DNA from 3 places in the Methylotenera mobilis JLW8 genome. Region 2 is predicted to be linked to each of the others. Evidence: predicted binding sites of a transcription regulator. Region 2 holds the regulator's gene; each other region holds the start of a gene.

Region 1 (5,235 bases), 350 kb from region 2:
CAGGCGCTGTCGGCGTGATTGTTGGTGACACGCCTGTGCCGGTGAATGTCATCTGTGCTGTTGCTGCACCTGAAGCCGGGATCGGTGCGCCATCTACCGTCGTATAAATATCCCAAACGTTGGCTGCGGTTTTGCGGAAGAAGTTTTGCAGCGTATGGGAGTTACCCAAACTATCATAAACCGTTACAGCCGTTGAGTTGTTATAAGTGGTCGGATCCGTTGAGCTAAATACAGGAGCCGCCGGCATCGGGTTGTTTCTAGAGTCCAGATTAATTGTACCCTCAATCTTGGTGGTTGCCACTGGCTGAATATCTGCAGTGTTGATCTGCAGGTCAACGGCTGCGCCGCTTAATATGTTGCCGTTAGCATCTGCAGCATAACCGGTTAAGCGTTTGCTGGCTGAGTCTACGATGAAACCTTGCTTGTCTAATTGAAATTGACCGTTACGCGTATAGGTAACGGCGCCGCCTGATGACATGCGGAAAAAACCGTTGCCATTAATCGCGATGTCCAATGAGTTGTTGGTTGCGGTAATGTTGCCTTGGGTGAATTGCTGAGCTACGGTGGCTAAGTTGGTACCAATACCAATTTGGCTGCCACCACCACCGGTGATTGAGTTCGCAAATACATCGGCAAACTCGGCTCTAGACTGCTTAAAGCCTACAGTGTTTGCATTAGATACGTTGTTGCCAATCACTTCTAACTGTTTAGAAGCTGCGTTAAGACCGCTTAAACCTTGTTGAAAACTCATTCTATTCTCCTTGGAGCTAAATTATTTATTTGCTAACGCTAACTATAATGTAGAGCTTAAAAAATTTCTTTTACTGCGCTAGTGTCAACTGTCATTAAGTTGCTCAAATTCAGCTTAACTCCTGTTGAGTAATTGGAAATACTTAAGACTTTTGCAAAACTTAAAGCGTTAGCCTCAGCCGTGTTGGTGCCTATGGTTGCGCTCACTTCGAATTTATAGCTGCCTGTTGCCGCAGCGGTGCCATCATCTTTTAATCCATCCCATGTTAGCGGCAAAGTACCGGTGTCTTGTTTGCCTAGGTCGATGGTTCTAATCACGGCGCCTGCGCTGTCTTTAATGCTGACCTTAACTTTGTCTGCACCGATAGGTAACTCCACGCCAAAATAGCCACCTTCACCAGCGGTTTCAACCGTATTGCCAGGGGTGAGTATGTTGCGGCCTATCATGTTTGAGGCTTGATATGACTGACCCATTTGCACATTGTTGATTAAGGTTTCCAATGTGTTGTTTAATTTATCAATGCCGGTTACTGTTGAAAGCTGAGCCATTTGGCTGGTTACCTGGGCATTGTCCATCGGGTTGAGAGGGTCTTGATTTCTCATTTGTGTCACGAGTAACTTCATAAAGCGGTCTTGGGCAGCATCCACAGAGGTTGTTGTTGTATTCTTTTTGCCGTTTACAGCATCTAACAAGGTTTGTGATGCGGTATTGGTGGTGTTTACGGTTGTCATTTAAAGGCTCCTAGCTGGATGTGCTTAATTGGGCGGTCGGCTGCATTCTGTATTCGAATGTCTATCCTTGGCCGATAGTAAGTGTTTTCATCAACATCGTTTTTGTTGCATTCATGGTTTCCACATTGTTTTGGTAAGCACGAGATGCAGAGATCATGTTTACCATTTCCTCGGTAACGTTTACATTCGGCATGCTGACGTAGCCTTTGTCGTTGGCTAACGGGTGTTTAGGGTCGTATATCATTCTTGGTGCAGATTTGTCTTCAACTACTTTTGTTACTTTGACGCCGCTTACATCAGGGGACTTGCTTGGCATCGCGCTAAAAACGACTTGTTTTGATTTGTAAGGAGTGCCATTGGCGCTGGTTGCACTATCTGCGTTTGCAAGATTACTGGCTACCGTGTTGAGACGCTGCGCTTGAGCGCTCATTGCTGAGCCAGAAATATTAAACACATTGAATAATGACATCGATTTCTCCTTAAACTGTTACCTAGCTGCTTAGCTAACTTGGACCATCTTGATTAGTGCTTATTGCCCTTGGATGGCTGCCAGCATTTTTTTCAGCTGTCCGTTAATCATGATGATGCTGGCTTCGTAGCGAATCGCATTGTCTGCGAACTGATTGCGCTCAACGTCCATGTCTACGGTATTGCCATCAACACTGCCTTGTACAATAGGTCTAAACATTGCGCCACCACCAATGCTGGAAGGTATGCCATCCAAGTGTTTGTCTGAAGTTTTGTTGGTATTGAATGCTTCTTTATTCGCAGCGCCCGCCATTGCGCTTTTCATGGCTGCGCCAAAATCTAAATCACGAGCCTTGTAATTGGGAGTATCTGCATTGGCAATATTTGCGGCAATTAGTTCCTGACGCTGACCACGCACTCTCAGTGCGTTTTGATGAAAACTTAAAGCTGCATCTAGTTTATTGATCATGATCGTTTCCCGGTGTTGCTTGTCCTAGTGTTGCTTGTTTTTAACGTAGCGGCTTAAGTTAGGATTATTCATCAATCAGCGCCATTTAATTGCAAGTCTAAAAAAACAAAAGAAATTACTTTTATTGCCGATAACATACTTGTCAGCAATTCTAATGATTTAACCTAAGCTTTGATTGCATAAGAAGAGGGGTATTTCTTGCCCTTTTCTTAGTTTTGCTAGACAGTAGTGTCCGTAGAATGCACGTTGAATCTTTGTAAGCTGCATAGGACTGCAATATGCCTAATGTTAACTATCATTTACCCTTGCAATTGATTGCAAAAAATAGCTTGAAAGTGCGCATGAGAAATGGTCTGTTAAGTTGCTTTGTAATGCTAATCGCGTTGATGCTGGGTAGTGCTCAGACATTGCATGCTGCCACCAGCCAAGCGGCCTTAAATAAACAATACCCTAAGCAAGATTTATCGCAATTGAGTGCAAAAGTAGTTGAGTTTTTGCAAACGCAAACGGTAGGTTACCCCGGTAAGGTGACGGTACAGGCTGGTGCGATTGATCCAAACTTGAAATTAGCGCAATGTCAGGATGCTCAAGTTTTTTTACCGACGGGCAGTCGCGCCTGGGGCAAAACCAGTGTCGGTATTCGCTGTAACACCCCTAGTGCCTGGACCATCTATGCTCAGGCCACGGTTAACGTAGTGGCGCAATACTTGGTTGCGGCAGTGCCGTTAGCGCAGGGTAGAGTTGTTACGGCAGATGACCTCTTGTTTCAGTCTGGAGACTTAACGCAGCTACCTGCTGGCATATTCACCGATTTGGCGCAGGCGCAGGGACGTATTGTGAATATATCCATGACTGCAGGTACCGTACTTAGACAAGAAATGTTAAAGGTGTCTCCGGTTGTGCAGCAAGGGCAGACCGTGATGGTGACTTCATCGGGTAAGGGCTTCCGCGTCTCTGCCGAAGGCAAAGCAATGACCAAGGCAAATGAAGGCCAAGTGGTGCAGGTTAAAGTGGCGAGCGGGCAAGTGGTGAGCGGCATTGCGCGCCAAGGTGGTCAAGTTGAGGTTGTGTTCTAATGGCGCGTAATCGGCGATGGTGAATGTTCGTTTTTAGTGATGCATAAACAATTGTTTATTTATTGTTTTATTTTAGGTAAAAGATTAAAGTTAGCTTAAACTATGCCGATATTTGCATTAAGGATGCGTGTATACGCATTAAGCAAGTAAGCAAAAAGGATGAAATGCCATGAAAATCAATGAATCAATTAAAAATGCTGCTGGCTTAGGTCTTGATAAAGCTAGTATCGAAAAAGCGAATGCTGCTAAAGTCGAGGCTGATGCTAAGCAAAAGGCTGGGAAATCAGCATCAAGTGAAAGTGCTTCTGGTAATGTGACGTTATCACCACTATCAGCCAAATTGCAAACTTTAGAAACTAAAGTTAAAGCAAGTAATGTTTATGATACTGAGAAAGTAGATGCAATTAAGTCAGCTATTGCTAACGGTCAGTTTTCTGTAAATTCAGAAAAAGTGGCTGAAGGCCTGATTGAAACTGTAAAAGATTTACTCACTAGCCGTTTCGCTTAATACTACTATGGTTAATACATCTTCCAACCAGCCTGTTAGTTTCTCACAAGATACTCAGCTGGTGGCCGAGTTAGTCGCTCTGCTTGAGCGCGAGCAAGCGCATCTGGTCAAGGCGGATGTGGCTGCAATCGAAGCTGTTCTGGAAGAGAAGTCATTGTTGTTGCAGCGCTTAAACTTAGCAGCAAAATCACGCTACCAGCAGTTGCAAGCGCATGGTTTCCAATCCAATGAGGCTGGCATGACTGCTTGGGTTGAGACGCAAGCCAAAAAAGAGATTAAAGCAGCTTGGATGCAGTTCCAAAAATCTTTGGCACAAGCTAAAGAGTTGAATAGACTAAATGGTGTGCTAATTAGTAAGCACTTTAATCGTAATCAGGAGTTGCTCAATCACCTGCAAGGTAATAATGATGCCAACTCAGTTTATGGCCCAGATGGCCAAGCTAAACCCAAAGGACCTTCACGTTCAGGTTTAATTGTATAGGTTTGTGCCTATTTCATGTACTTACTTCAGCGCGATTTAAAATCACCAGTTAATTAATCGCCAATTAATCAATCAGCAGTTAATTTGTATTTTTATTGATCATGGTTATTCAACCATAATTCAACCGATACTTTTCTAGCCTTCCAATACCTCTAAAAATGCATCACCGTAATGTGTGAGTTTGGCCTGTCCAATACCACTAATCCTACCCATCTCGGTCAAGCTGGTTGGGCGATGATTTAGAATTTCTAGCAGTGTGCTATCGTGGAAAATTAGGTAAGGTGGTACACCTTGCTCTTTTGCCAGCTCCGTACGCTTGGCTTTGAGTGCATGCCACAACGGGTCATCCGCCACATGTGCATAAGCCTCTTTGGCACGCGCGCCACGTTCAACTTTGCTTGCGCGTTTAGGTGTTTCCTGATCTTGGCGTAGCCATACCATTACTTCGCTACGTAGCACTGGGCGGGCAGCCTCGGTGAGACGTAGCCCACCAAACGCATCCATGTCAGTTTCTAGGTAGCCACTTGCAACTAACTGCCTGAACACGCTGCTCCATTGCGTCTGTGATAGGCTTTTGCCTATACCAAAAGTGCTTAATTGCTCATGGTTAAACTGTGTAACTTTGGGACTGGTTTTTCCAAGAAGTACGTCAATCAGATGCACTACGCCAAATCTTTGCCCAGTGCGATATACACACGACAATGCCATTTGTGCAGCCTGAGTGCCATCCCATGTATCTGTAGGCGTGAGG
Region 2 (5,235 bases):
TAGTTTTATAACTTGAAATAAAGGAGTGTTATGAATCAAGGTTATTCTGAATCAGAGTGCGATGAAGTTTATGAACATTTCAAACAGCATTTACCACAAGTGACTGATTGCTTGCTAAGAGAGTTAGCTTACAATTTTAAAAATGACGCTTTTGTTGGTACCGATGCGGATGATTTCATATCCGCGCTATCACACTCAGAGCCAATAAATAGTTATGCTATCAACGTTCCTGAAATTAAAAGTGTAGAATTAGAACTTGAAAACTTGATTGCTGATATAACTTCTAATGGGATTAGATTTGATAATGTTTGTGGGGTATTGTTGGTTGTTGTTAGCAATACAATGACACATAACACTTTATTTAACTTGATAGAAATTTTAAGTTCAAAAGTCAACTCTGATGCAGTTTTTATTCCAGCTTTATATTCAGATGAATCTATTGGTGCTTTTACTAAGATTAGATTAGTGCTTTCTGGTGATGCATCTTAGAGATATATTTGTTATCAATTATTTATATTTATTCTATATATAGTTTCAACGATAGAAGCTGATTTTGGCATGTTTCAGTTTAAAGACAAATTAATGTGCTTAGTTTCTCGGAACCTTAGAAGAGTGCCTTTGGTGTAATCACATTAGAGGTGTCCTCTTGTATAGGCAACTCATAGGTAATGATGATGGATACGCGCCTATTTTTGGCGCGACCAGCTTCTGATTCATTTTCGCTAATCGGCTGTGATGCACCTAGCCCGGTAGCACTCAAGCGTTGTTCGCTAATACCCAAAGCACTTAGTAAGCGTACGACGCTGCTGGCACGCACTGCGGAGAGCTCCCAGTTCGAGAAGAACGTAGCGTTATGAATGGGAGTGTTGTCGGTGTGCCCCTCTACCTGAATTTTGCGCTGATTGTCTTTAATTAAAGGCACAATTTCACTGATAATTGCATTTGCGGTGGGGGAGAGGTCAGCTGAGCCGGCACCAAATAGTAGGTTATCCTGAATATCAATACGAATACCGCGGCTGGTTTGTATGACTTGAATCTTGCCTTCGTTAATCATCGGTGCAAGTTTGTTGGACACTTCTACGCCAGTTTTAGCCATAGAATCACGCTCTCTACGCAATTTCTCTGAATATAAATGACTGAGTGGGAGTGGCTTTACAATCGAGCTATTTGCCTCAGTAATGCCTTTCGCACCCAGGCCTTTTTCTGTGCTGGTCTGGTTGACGCCAGAGCTGCCATTCCCGCTAAAAGCAGTGCCGATTGAGTTGGTGAGCTGTTTGTACTTGCCTATCTCAACCGAGGAAATTGAGTACATCACGACGAAGAACGCGAATAAAAGCGTGATGAAGTCCGCATAAGAGACTAACCACCGTTCGTGGTTCTCTTGGTCTTCTTCTACTCTTTTACGGATGAGTTTCGACATGGCCTGTATTCAAATTGTTTTATTGGTATATTAGCTAATGTGGCTTATCAAGATAGCTGTCTAAGCGCTCTTCAACGATTCTCGGGTGATCGCCATTGGCAATAGACACCCAGGCATTAAGTAACATTTCACGTCTTTTTAATTCAGCTTGGATATAGGTTTTTAGTTTGTTGGCAATAGGCAAAAATATCAGGTTGGCAAAGCCAACACCGTAAATCGTGGCCACAAACGCAACAGCAATACCGCTACCTAGCTTGCTAGGGTCAGATAAGTTCTCCATCACATGAATCAAGCCTAGTACGGCGCCTAGAATACCTACAGTAGGTGCATAACCGCCAGCTGCATCCCAAATTTTTGCGGCACTACGCATTTGCACTTCATGGAAATAGATATCAATTGCGCATATCTCGCGAATTTTCTCCGGTGGAGTGCCATCAATCATCAGGCGCATGCCTTTAATAATAAAGGGGTCTGTCTCTTTTTTTAAAAAAGGTTCCAGCATGAAAATACCTTCTTTGCGCGCAAAATTGCTCCATATCAAAATACGCTTGCTCAGCTCTTTTTTATCATCAATCGGTTTTTTAAACACTAGTTTTAGCATTTTTAAACCTTGAATAAAAGTTTTGGCCGGGGTTTGTACAAGCACCGCACCAAAAGTGCCAAACATGACGATAAGAAAAGCTGCGTATTGCAGCAGGGAGCCTACGTTGCCGCCCTCAAGTTTTTGCCCTAGTATAATCCCTGCTACAGCAAGGATTAAACCGATTAAACTGCCCCAGTCCATGACTTCTCTCTTAAGTTGGCACGTAGCCTGGCGACCGCCTGGCTATGTAGTTGACATACGCGCGATTCTGAAACACTCATTACCGCACCAATTTCCTTTAAGTTTAGCTCTTGTTCGTAATATAAACCTAGCAGGATTTTCTCGCGCTCGGGTAGTGAGTCAATAGCGCCGATTAACGCATCTTTAAAGTCGCCAATGAGCAGGCCTTTAATCGGGTCGTTATCATGGTCAGTTTGAAAACGGTCTAAAAAGTGCTCACCGCTGTCAGCCTCATGGAAATCTTCGTAATAAATAAGTTGGTGCCCGCTACAGTCGCCTAGCATTTCATGGTATTCCGCGAGCGACATGTTAAGTTTTTTGGCAACATCGTTTTCAGTAGGGGATTGACCAAGCTGTTGCTCCAGTTGGCTAATCGCATTTTCAACATCACGCATGTTTTTACGGATGCTACGGGGTAGCCAGTCTGAACTGCGTAGTTCGTCTAGCATTGCCCCGCGGATTCTTTGTGCGGCGTAGGTTTCAAACTGGGCGCCGTGCGTATCTTCATAGCGGTTAACAGCGTCCAGTAAGCCCATCATGCCTGCTTGGATAAGGTCATCAAGCTCTACACTTGGTGGAAGTTTTGCTTTTAATTGATAGGCGAGTTTTTTAACTAAGATAGCGTGCTGATCCAGCAAAACGTCTTTTTGATCTTTTTTCCCGTGCGCTGTGTACATAAATCGTCTTTAGCTTAGTTGTGCCTGTTTATTGTTAAAAATATTATCGTGCTTGTAATCTAAGCGTTGTGCAATTTGTTTTAATGCGGTTGACGCCATTGCGAGCGGAAACGCATCAATCACGGAGCGACCTAATTTAGAAGCTCGGCTGATGTGGCTGTCAGCAGGAATTGCACCAAAAAACTCTAACTCAATCTGCATATAGCGTTTTGCCACCTGCGCTATATTACCAAATACTATTTGTGCCTGCGCGTCTGTTGAGTCATCGACAATGATACCAAAAGAACGCCTGCCAAGCTCACCGCAAACTTGTTTAATCAATGAATACGCCTCTGTGATCGATTCTGGCTTGCGTGAGAGTTGGATAATAATTTCACTCTCATTGAGTTGATGCAACGGCAATACGCTATCTGCGTTCAGCATGGTATCAACCAGCACGATGTCATATTGCTGGGCTAATTGGTTGAAGAGCAAGTTAAGCTGACTAGCACTATGGGCATCATTTGCTTTTTTGAACAAACTTTTGTGCATTAACTTCACACTAGCGTAACCATTGGTGGTGGTTTTGATGGCTTGCGCTAGTGTATGTGTATCAGAAATTACATCCAGTAGGGTTGGGGATTGTGCTAATTCATAATGGTGCTCGAACGCGTGCTCAGATGCATGCATGACCAACACTTCATTACCCTGGCTCACCATGGTAGCGGCAAGGTTTGTGATGAGGCGAGGCTGCGCTTGTGTAGATGATGCAGATAGAACTGACACTATCCTAGGCTTCGGTTTTGCCATAATCCGCCTTAATCCGGCGGCTTGGTCGTTAGGCATGACGATATGGTTATAATTAGCCATGATTAAATCTCCGCTAGCGAGATATTTGTTGTGTTGTTGGCTTGTCCCATTATAAATGGCAGTTCATTTACTAAAAACTCAAAAGGGCGATTAGCTGGTGATTTCGAGTTTAACGCTAGGGCTATCAGCGTTTTTTTATCGGCCAGATTGATATCTTCTGGCACGCGTTGTCCGGTGGCCGTGTAATAAAGTTTTAACTTTTCACGAATAATCACATCAAGCGTATTACCGATGGTGGCGGCTTCATCCAGCTTGGTAATGATGCAGCCATCCAGACCTTTTCCCTTATAAGCACTAATGACATCGGTTAAAGTCTCCCCCGTGTTGGTGGCACTTAAGCACAGCAGTTTTTTAATGGGCGTGTTGCCGGCTGAGAGTAGGGCGATTTGCTCGGTAACCATGCGGTCACGCTGGCTGACGCCAACCGTATCAATCAAAATAGTGTGCTTATGTTTTAGCTCATTAAGCGCAAGTGCAAGATCAGCTTCATCTTTCACGGCATGCACAATAACACCTAAAATTTTGCCGTAAATTCTGAGTTGTTCGTGTCCGCCAACGCGGTAGGCATCCGTTGTAATTAAGCCCAGATTTTGGGTGCCGTGTTTCATGACGTAACGTGCAGCCAGCTTTGCCGTGGTGGTGGTTTTACCAACACCAGTTGGGCCAATTAATGCAAATACGCCGCCTTGGTCTAATATTTCGGCTTCATTTTCTACCGTGTTCAGGTTTTTACTCAGGATATATTTGACCCATGCTTGAGCCTTGTCACTATCCAGATTGGCAGGTAGTTTTTCTGCTAAATATCTTGATAGTGCCGGGCTAAAACTTGCACCTAGCAAAGTGCCAAGTACTTCAGCCTTTATCGGCTCGCGCTGCTGTATATTGCTCCAGGCAATAGTAGCAAGTTGTGATTCAATTACGTTACGCATACTGCGCATTTCTTTGAGTACCCACAGCATTTGTTTGCTGGGCATGGTATTGCTAGCCTTGGATTCAGCTTTTGCGTTTGTGGCTTCTAAGGGATGATTTGGTTCATCTGAATTTTGCTTTAGCAATGACAGCCAAGGCGCAGATTCTGCACGTTGTGTATTCGGCTCGCCATCATGTGCACGTATTAATGGAGTGTTGTTAACGACGGTGTTCATTTCTTCTGCACTGAACGCCATAATTTCATTACCGTCGGACACAGCTCGATTAGAGAGAATCACCGCATCATCGCCAAGCTCTTTACGCACGATTGCTAACGCCTCTCGTGAGTTTTTGCCAAAGTATCGTCTAATGTTCATGCAGAACCTCCAATCAGACTAGTCACTCGTATGGTTTTGGAATCCGGTAATTCTTCATGTGAAAGTACGCGTAAATTTGGTACAGCCCTGCGCAGGAATTTGGCTAGTGCAGCTCGCAATGGGGCTGAGACTAGCAGTACAGGCGTTAAGCCCATTTGTTCTTGTTGTCTTGCTGCCTCC
Region 3 (5,235 bases), 380 kb from region 2:
GCTGTAGGCCGGATTGTTTTGATCTATGGGCACTCGCTTGCGTGTCGGATATTAGCAATGAGCAATTATTAGGCTTAGCAAGGCGATACTTGCCAGAACAGTCTGCTGATATCAATCAAAGCGAACAAGCGGCGCAAGACATGCAGCAGGCAATTCAGGATGTATTAAGCCTCGCACAGACGCATCAGCAAAATGGTCATCTAGCAGAGGCGCAGAGTTTGTATTTGGAGATACTCAATATTGAGCCTCGGCATGCAGAAGCCAACTATGGCCTAGGCTTAATTGAGGTGAATTTGAAAAGTGCAGCAGACGCGCTGCCTCGCTTAGAGATTGCGGTAGAGTCTAACCCAGCAGTTGAGCAGTACTGGGTATCTTATGTCGATGCCTTAATGCTGTCTGGCATTACCCATTCTGTTCCAGATGTATTGGCGCTTGGTCAGCAACATGGCTTGCAACCTGAAACCGCACAAATATTAGCGAATGAGTTAGCTGAGCTGCTAGCAGCTAAGTAACTATTACGTATGGTGATGTCAGATGATGGATATGATGTACTAATATGATTCAGAGCGCTGAGGACATTACCCATACGCTACATCGGGCAGTACAGTTGCATGCGTCCGGTGATTTGCTTGAGGCTGAGAAACAGTTACGTGCCATACTGGAATCTGATCCGCTACAAGTCCAAGCTAATTACTACCTAGGCACGGTATTGCTCGAAAGCCTGCAAGCATTAGAAAGCTTGCCCTATTTCAATGCTGCGCTGGAGTCGGACCCTCAGCAGGCACAGCATTGGCTGAGCTATATTGCTGCTTTGATTGACGCTGAGCACTATGAAGATGCCAAACTGGTTCTGACGTATGGGCGTGATGCTGGTCTTGACGGTAAGTCTGTTGATTATCTGGAGCAGTTGCTGGCGCAGCGACAAGCCGAAAGCTTACAGTTAGCTGCCAAGACTGAGGCAATGCCAGCTGCGCATATGCAAGAAAAGCTGATTCAACTATTTCTCAACAAGCGTTATCAGGTAGCCGAGGCTGCATTACAGCCGCTGCTAGCAACCTATCCCAAATGGCTTGTCGGCTGGAAAATGCTGAGCGATATCCTATTAGTGCAAAAAAAGGATGCCAGATTGGCTGCAAGCCATGCCTTAGCATTAAACCAAGATGACGCACAGGAGCATTGCTATTATGGTTTGGTCTTAAAAGGGCAGGGTGATTTAGTGAACGCTGCTGCCACTTTTAAGCAAGCAATCGAGCTACAGCCAGATTATGCTGCGGCTTACAATAATTTAGGCATCGTCACTAAAGACATGGGGGATGTAGCGGCTGCCGTTGCTTATTATCGTAAGGCGCTCGCCATCAATCCTGGCTATGCTAGCTGTTACAGTAATTTGTTGTTTTGCCTATCACATACTGACATTGTAAGTGCTGATGATTTATTTATCGAGCACCGTAAATTTGGCGCTCAGTATGAAGCAGTCTATAAATCAGCGTGGCCTAAGCACTCACATCAAGCCGACGTGGCAAAGCGCTTGCATGTTGGCTTTGTTTCTGCCGATTTTAGAGAGCATTCTTTAGCCAACTTCTTTGAGCCTGTGCTTGAGCATTTATCACAAGTAGCCGATATCGCACTACACGCCTACGCAAACAATGCCATTGAAGATGGGGTAACGCAGCGACTTAAAGCTAAATTTAAATATTGGAATAAAGTCGATGACTTAACCGATGCTGCGCTTGCAGAAAGAGTCCGTGCAGATAAGATTGATATTCTGGTTGATTTAGATGGGCACACCGCGGGCAATAGGCTGATTAGCTTTGCCATGAAACCTGCACCCATCCAAATTAGCTGGCTGGGTTACCTTGCTACCACTGGTCTGACGGCGATGGATTACTATTTAGCAGATGCACACTTGTTACCGCCGGGGCAGTTTGATCAGCAGTTTACGGAAAAAATAGTGCAGTTACCGGCCAATGCGCCGTTTACGCCATCCGCTTTATCGCCAGCAGTGGGCGCTTTGCCTGCACTGAGTAATGATTTTATTACTTTCGGCTGCTTTAATCGCGTAGAGAAAATTACGCCTAGCGTTATTAAATTGTGGTCAGGCTTATTAAATGCGGTGCCAAACTCAAAACTATTATTGGGTGCAATGCCAAAAGATGGTAGTTATGACGGGGTAATTAACGAGCTTGCCAGCCATGCAATTAGTGCGGATAGGTTAATCATTCACCATCGCAGTACCATGGATAATTATTTAAAGCTGCATAATCTTGTTGATATTTGCTTAGATACTTTTCCATCCAACGGGGTGACCACAACTTGTCACGCAGCGTGGATGGGGGTGCCGACGCTGTGCTTAGAGGGGCAAAGCCTGATGAGCCGAGGTGCCATGGCCGTGATGCTGCATTTAGGTTTGCCTGAGTTTGTGGTGAAATCACATGATGATTTTATTAATAAGGGCATTGATTGGGCTGAGCATTTGCAATATTTATCTGAAGTGCGCGCAGCATTACGCAAGAAATTTAATGATTCCGCATTAAATCAGCCTCAGTTCATTAGCGAAAACTTAGTCTTAGCGTTACGCACCATGTGGGTTAGGTGGTGCAAAAAACAACCTACCATCTCGTTCAAAATACCAGATTAATGCTAAGTGAATTAATTTTATTAACATTTATAATCAATGTGTTGAATTGATTTTTTGCGTTTATTTTTCCATTAATATTCATCTTCTTATTAAATACGCATTAAAGATTTTTTTAATTGAACCGATATCCTAAACATCAGGATTGCTTAATCAACAGCTGATAAGGAAAGTGTAGTTAAGGAAATTCAGAATTTAAAAAATATTTGAATCTGACCCTAAACTTTCTAGAAAACTGTCCGATAAATGAAATAACAGCAGCGCAAATTGAACTGAATCTGCAAAGCTAACGGCAATAAGATGTAGTTGTAATTAACTAAATATTAGGAGAATCATCATGGCTTCAGTTATCAATACAAACATTGCGTCATTGAATACACAACGTAACTTAGCATCTTCACAAAGTGCATTAAACACATCATTACAACGCTTGTCATCAGGCTTACGTATCAACAGCTCAAAAGATGACGCTGCTGGCTTGGCAATTGCTACACGTATGGACTCACAAGTACGTGGTCAACAAGTAGCAATCCGTAACGCTAACGATGCAATCTCATTTGCACAAGTTGCTGAGGGTGGTTTAGCTAAACAAACTGACGCGTTGCAACGTATGCGTGAACTGGCTGTGCAATCACTAAACGGTACTAACACAAGTACAGACCGTGCAAACTTAGATGCTGAGTTTACACAGTTATCAGCTGAGGTTTCACGTCTTTCAACAGCTACTAAATTCAACGGTACTTCAGTGTTCGGCGCTGCTCAAACTTTCCAAGTTGGTGCTGACGCTGGTGACACCATCACTACTGCTTCTGTAGCAGCAGCGACTATCTCAGGTAACGTATCATCTGTTGCTTCTGCTTCTACAGCGATTACTGCAATTGATGCTGCACTTACAGCTGCAAACACAAACCGTGCAACATTGGGTGCGATCCAAAACCGCTTTGAGTCTGTAGTAAGCAACCTACAAATTTCAGTAGAAAACCAAGCAGCAGCTAAATCACGCATCATGGATGCTGACTTCGCGGCAGAAACAGCTAACTTGACACGTGGTCAAATCTTGCAACAAGCAGGTACAGCGATGTTAGCGCAAGCAAACTCACTACCTAACAACGTGTTGTCACTGTTAAGAGGTTAAGTTTTAATAGCGTAAAGCCCTTATCCCCCACTGGACTGATCATCCAGTGGGGTTTTTAGGAGAATAAATCATGTTTAGTACACCAGTAGATGGTTATGGTGCAGTAAAAAATCAGGCCGCCGTGCAAAATATTGCCGGGGGCCCAAATGCCATTTCAGGCCCGACAGGCGCTAAGGCGGTGGAAAATGTGAAACCGGAAACCAGGCAGTCTGCAGAGATAGATAAAACTGCATTATCCAATGCAGTAAACAAGCTGAATGAACTTGTAGCGCCAGCGTTACAAACTGTTCAGTTTAAGATGGATGAAGAGTCAGATCGTGTGATTGTTCAAGTAGTGGATACTTCAACCGATAAAGTATTAAGGCAAATACCAAACGAAGAGGTTTTAGCATTTTCTAAAACTTTGGGTAGGTTGCAAGGTCTAGTAGTAAGGGAACAAGCCTAAACTTGTAATAAGAGGCTTGTTTTGATGCTTTATTGAGTAAATGAATTATTGTTTATAATCTATGCTTGTTAAATTAAATGTATTTGTGTTGTTTCGTGTGCAAAATGTGACAGACATTTAACAAGTAATTTTAACGAGGAGAATCAATATGGCTACAACTTCAGGAGTGGGTTCAGTCCTTGATGTTACTAGCATCGTTTCTAGCTTGATGAGTGTTGAAAAAGCTCCTCTAACTAAAATTGCCACACAAAAAACAGCATATCAATCGCAAATTTCAGCATATGGTACGCTTAAAAGTGCGTTGTCGACGTTTCAAACTTCTGTAAATGCACTTTCAAGTTTATCTAAATTCAACGCCCAGAGCGTTACATCAAGTAATACCAGCGTACTAACTGCTAGCTCCAACGGTACAGCTACAGTTGGCAGCTATGACATCAATGTCAGTCAGCTGGCTAAATCCCAGAAATTAAGTGTTGGCGGTTTTTCCAGCGTTTCTGATGTGGTTGGCACCGGTAGTCTTACCATTTCGTTCGGTACATTTACACCAGAAGTGGCTGTGCCATTTACTGCAAGTTCTTTTGCTCCAAACACGGCTAAATCCGACATTAATATCACTATTGATAGTTCCAACAATACATTGGCCGGTGTGCGTGATGCGATTAATGCGGCTAATGCTAGCGTTAACGCTACTATTGTGAATGACGGCACGACTAATCGCTTGGTGATCACTTCAAAAGATACCGGCGAGGTGAACAGCCTTAAAATTGCCGTGACTGATAGCGATGGTAACAATTTGGATGCATCTGGCTTATCCAAGCTGGCTTATGATCCGCAGGCCACTGCTGGCAACGGTAAAAATTTGACAGTATTGCAGGATGCTAAAAACGCGCTTTTAAAAATCGATGGTATTGATATCGTTAAGTCTAGCAACTCAATCTCTGACGCTATTGATGGTGTGACATTGAATCTATTGGGTTTAACCGCTGGTAACGCATTGAATCTATCTGTTGCAACCAACCA

Evidence for each region. The regulator FliA, encoded in region 2, starts transcription of late flagellar genes. The targets are predictions, from matches to a motif close to CTAAAGTTNNCNNAAANNNTGCCGATANNA.
Region 1: the regulator FliA is predicted to act here: its motif matches at 3,580-3,609, upstream of flgM (flagellar biosynthesis anti-sigma factor FlgM).
Region 3: the regulator FliA is predicted to act here: its motif matches at 2,739-2,768, upstream of MMOL_RS04675 (flagellin N-terminal helical domain-containing protein).

The regions. Positions count from the first base shown of each region.
Region 1 covers NC_012968.1:1,031,908-1,037,142, forward strand. Annotated here, with positions in the region: gene flgE (flagellar hook protein FlgE) at 1-751, opposite strand, end outside; gene MMOL_RS04820 (flagellar hook assembly protein FlgD) at 808-1,482, opposite strand; gene flgC (flagellar basal body rod protein FlgC) at 1,544-1,951, opposite strand; gene flgB (flagellar basal body rod protein FlgB) at 2,012-2,419, opposite strand; gene flgA (flagellar basal body P-ring formation chaperone FlgA) at 2,698-3,495, shown strand; gene flgM (flagellar biosynthesis anti-sigma factor FlgM) at 3,665-4,003, shown strand; gene MMOL_RS04845 (flagella synthesis protein FlgN) at 4,011-4,484, shown strand; gene recQ (DNA helicase RecQ) at 4,620-5,235, opposite strand, start outside.
Region 2 covers NC_012968.1:1,380,097-1,385,331, reverse strand. Annotated here, with positions in the region: gene MMOL_RS06465 (hypothetical protein) at 31-489, shown strand; gene motD (flagellar motor protein MotD) at 605-1,420, opposite strand; gene MMOL_RS06455 (flagellar motor protein) at 1,455-2,204, opposite strand; gene MMOL_RS06450 (RNA polymerase sigma factor FliA) at 2,186-2,920, opposite strand; gene MMOL_RS06445 (MinD/ParA family ATP-binding protein) at 2,930-3,769, opposite strand; gene flhF (flagellar biosynthesis GTPase FlhF) at 3,772-5,055, opposite strand; gene flhA (flagellar biosynthesis protein FlhA) at 5,052-5,235, opposite strand, start outside.
Region 3 covers NC_012968.1:1,003,674-1,008,908, forward strand. Annotated here, with positions in the region: gene MMOL_RS04665 (class I SAM-dependent methyltransferase) at 1-512, shown strand, start outside; gene MMOL_RS04670 (tetratricopeptide repeat protein) at 557-2,638, shown strand; gene MMOL_RS04675 (flagellin N-terminal helical domain-containing protein) at 2,973-3,770, shown strand; gene MMOL_RS04680 (flagellar protein FlaG) at 3,841-4,215, shown strand; gene fliD (flagellar filament capping protein FliD) at 4,364-5,235, shown strand, end outside.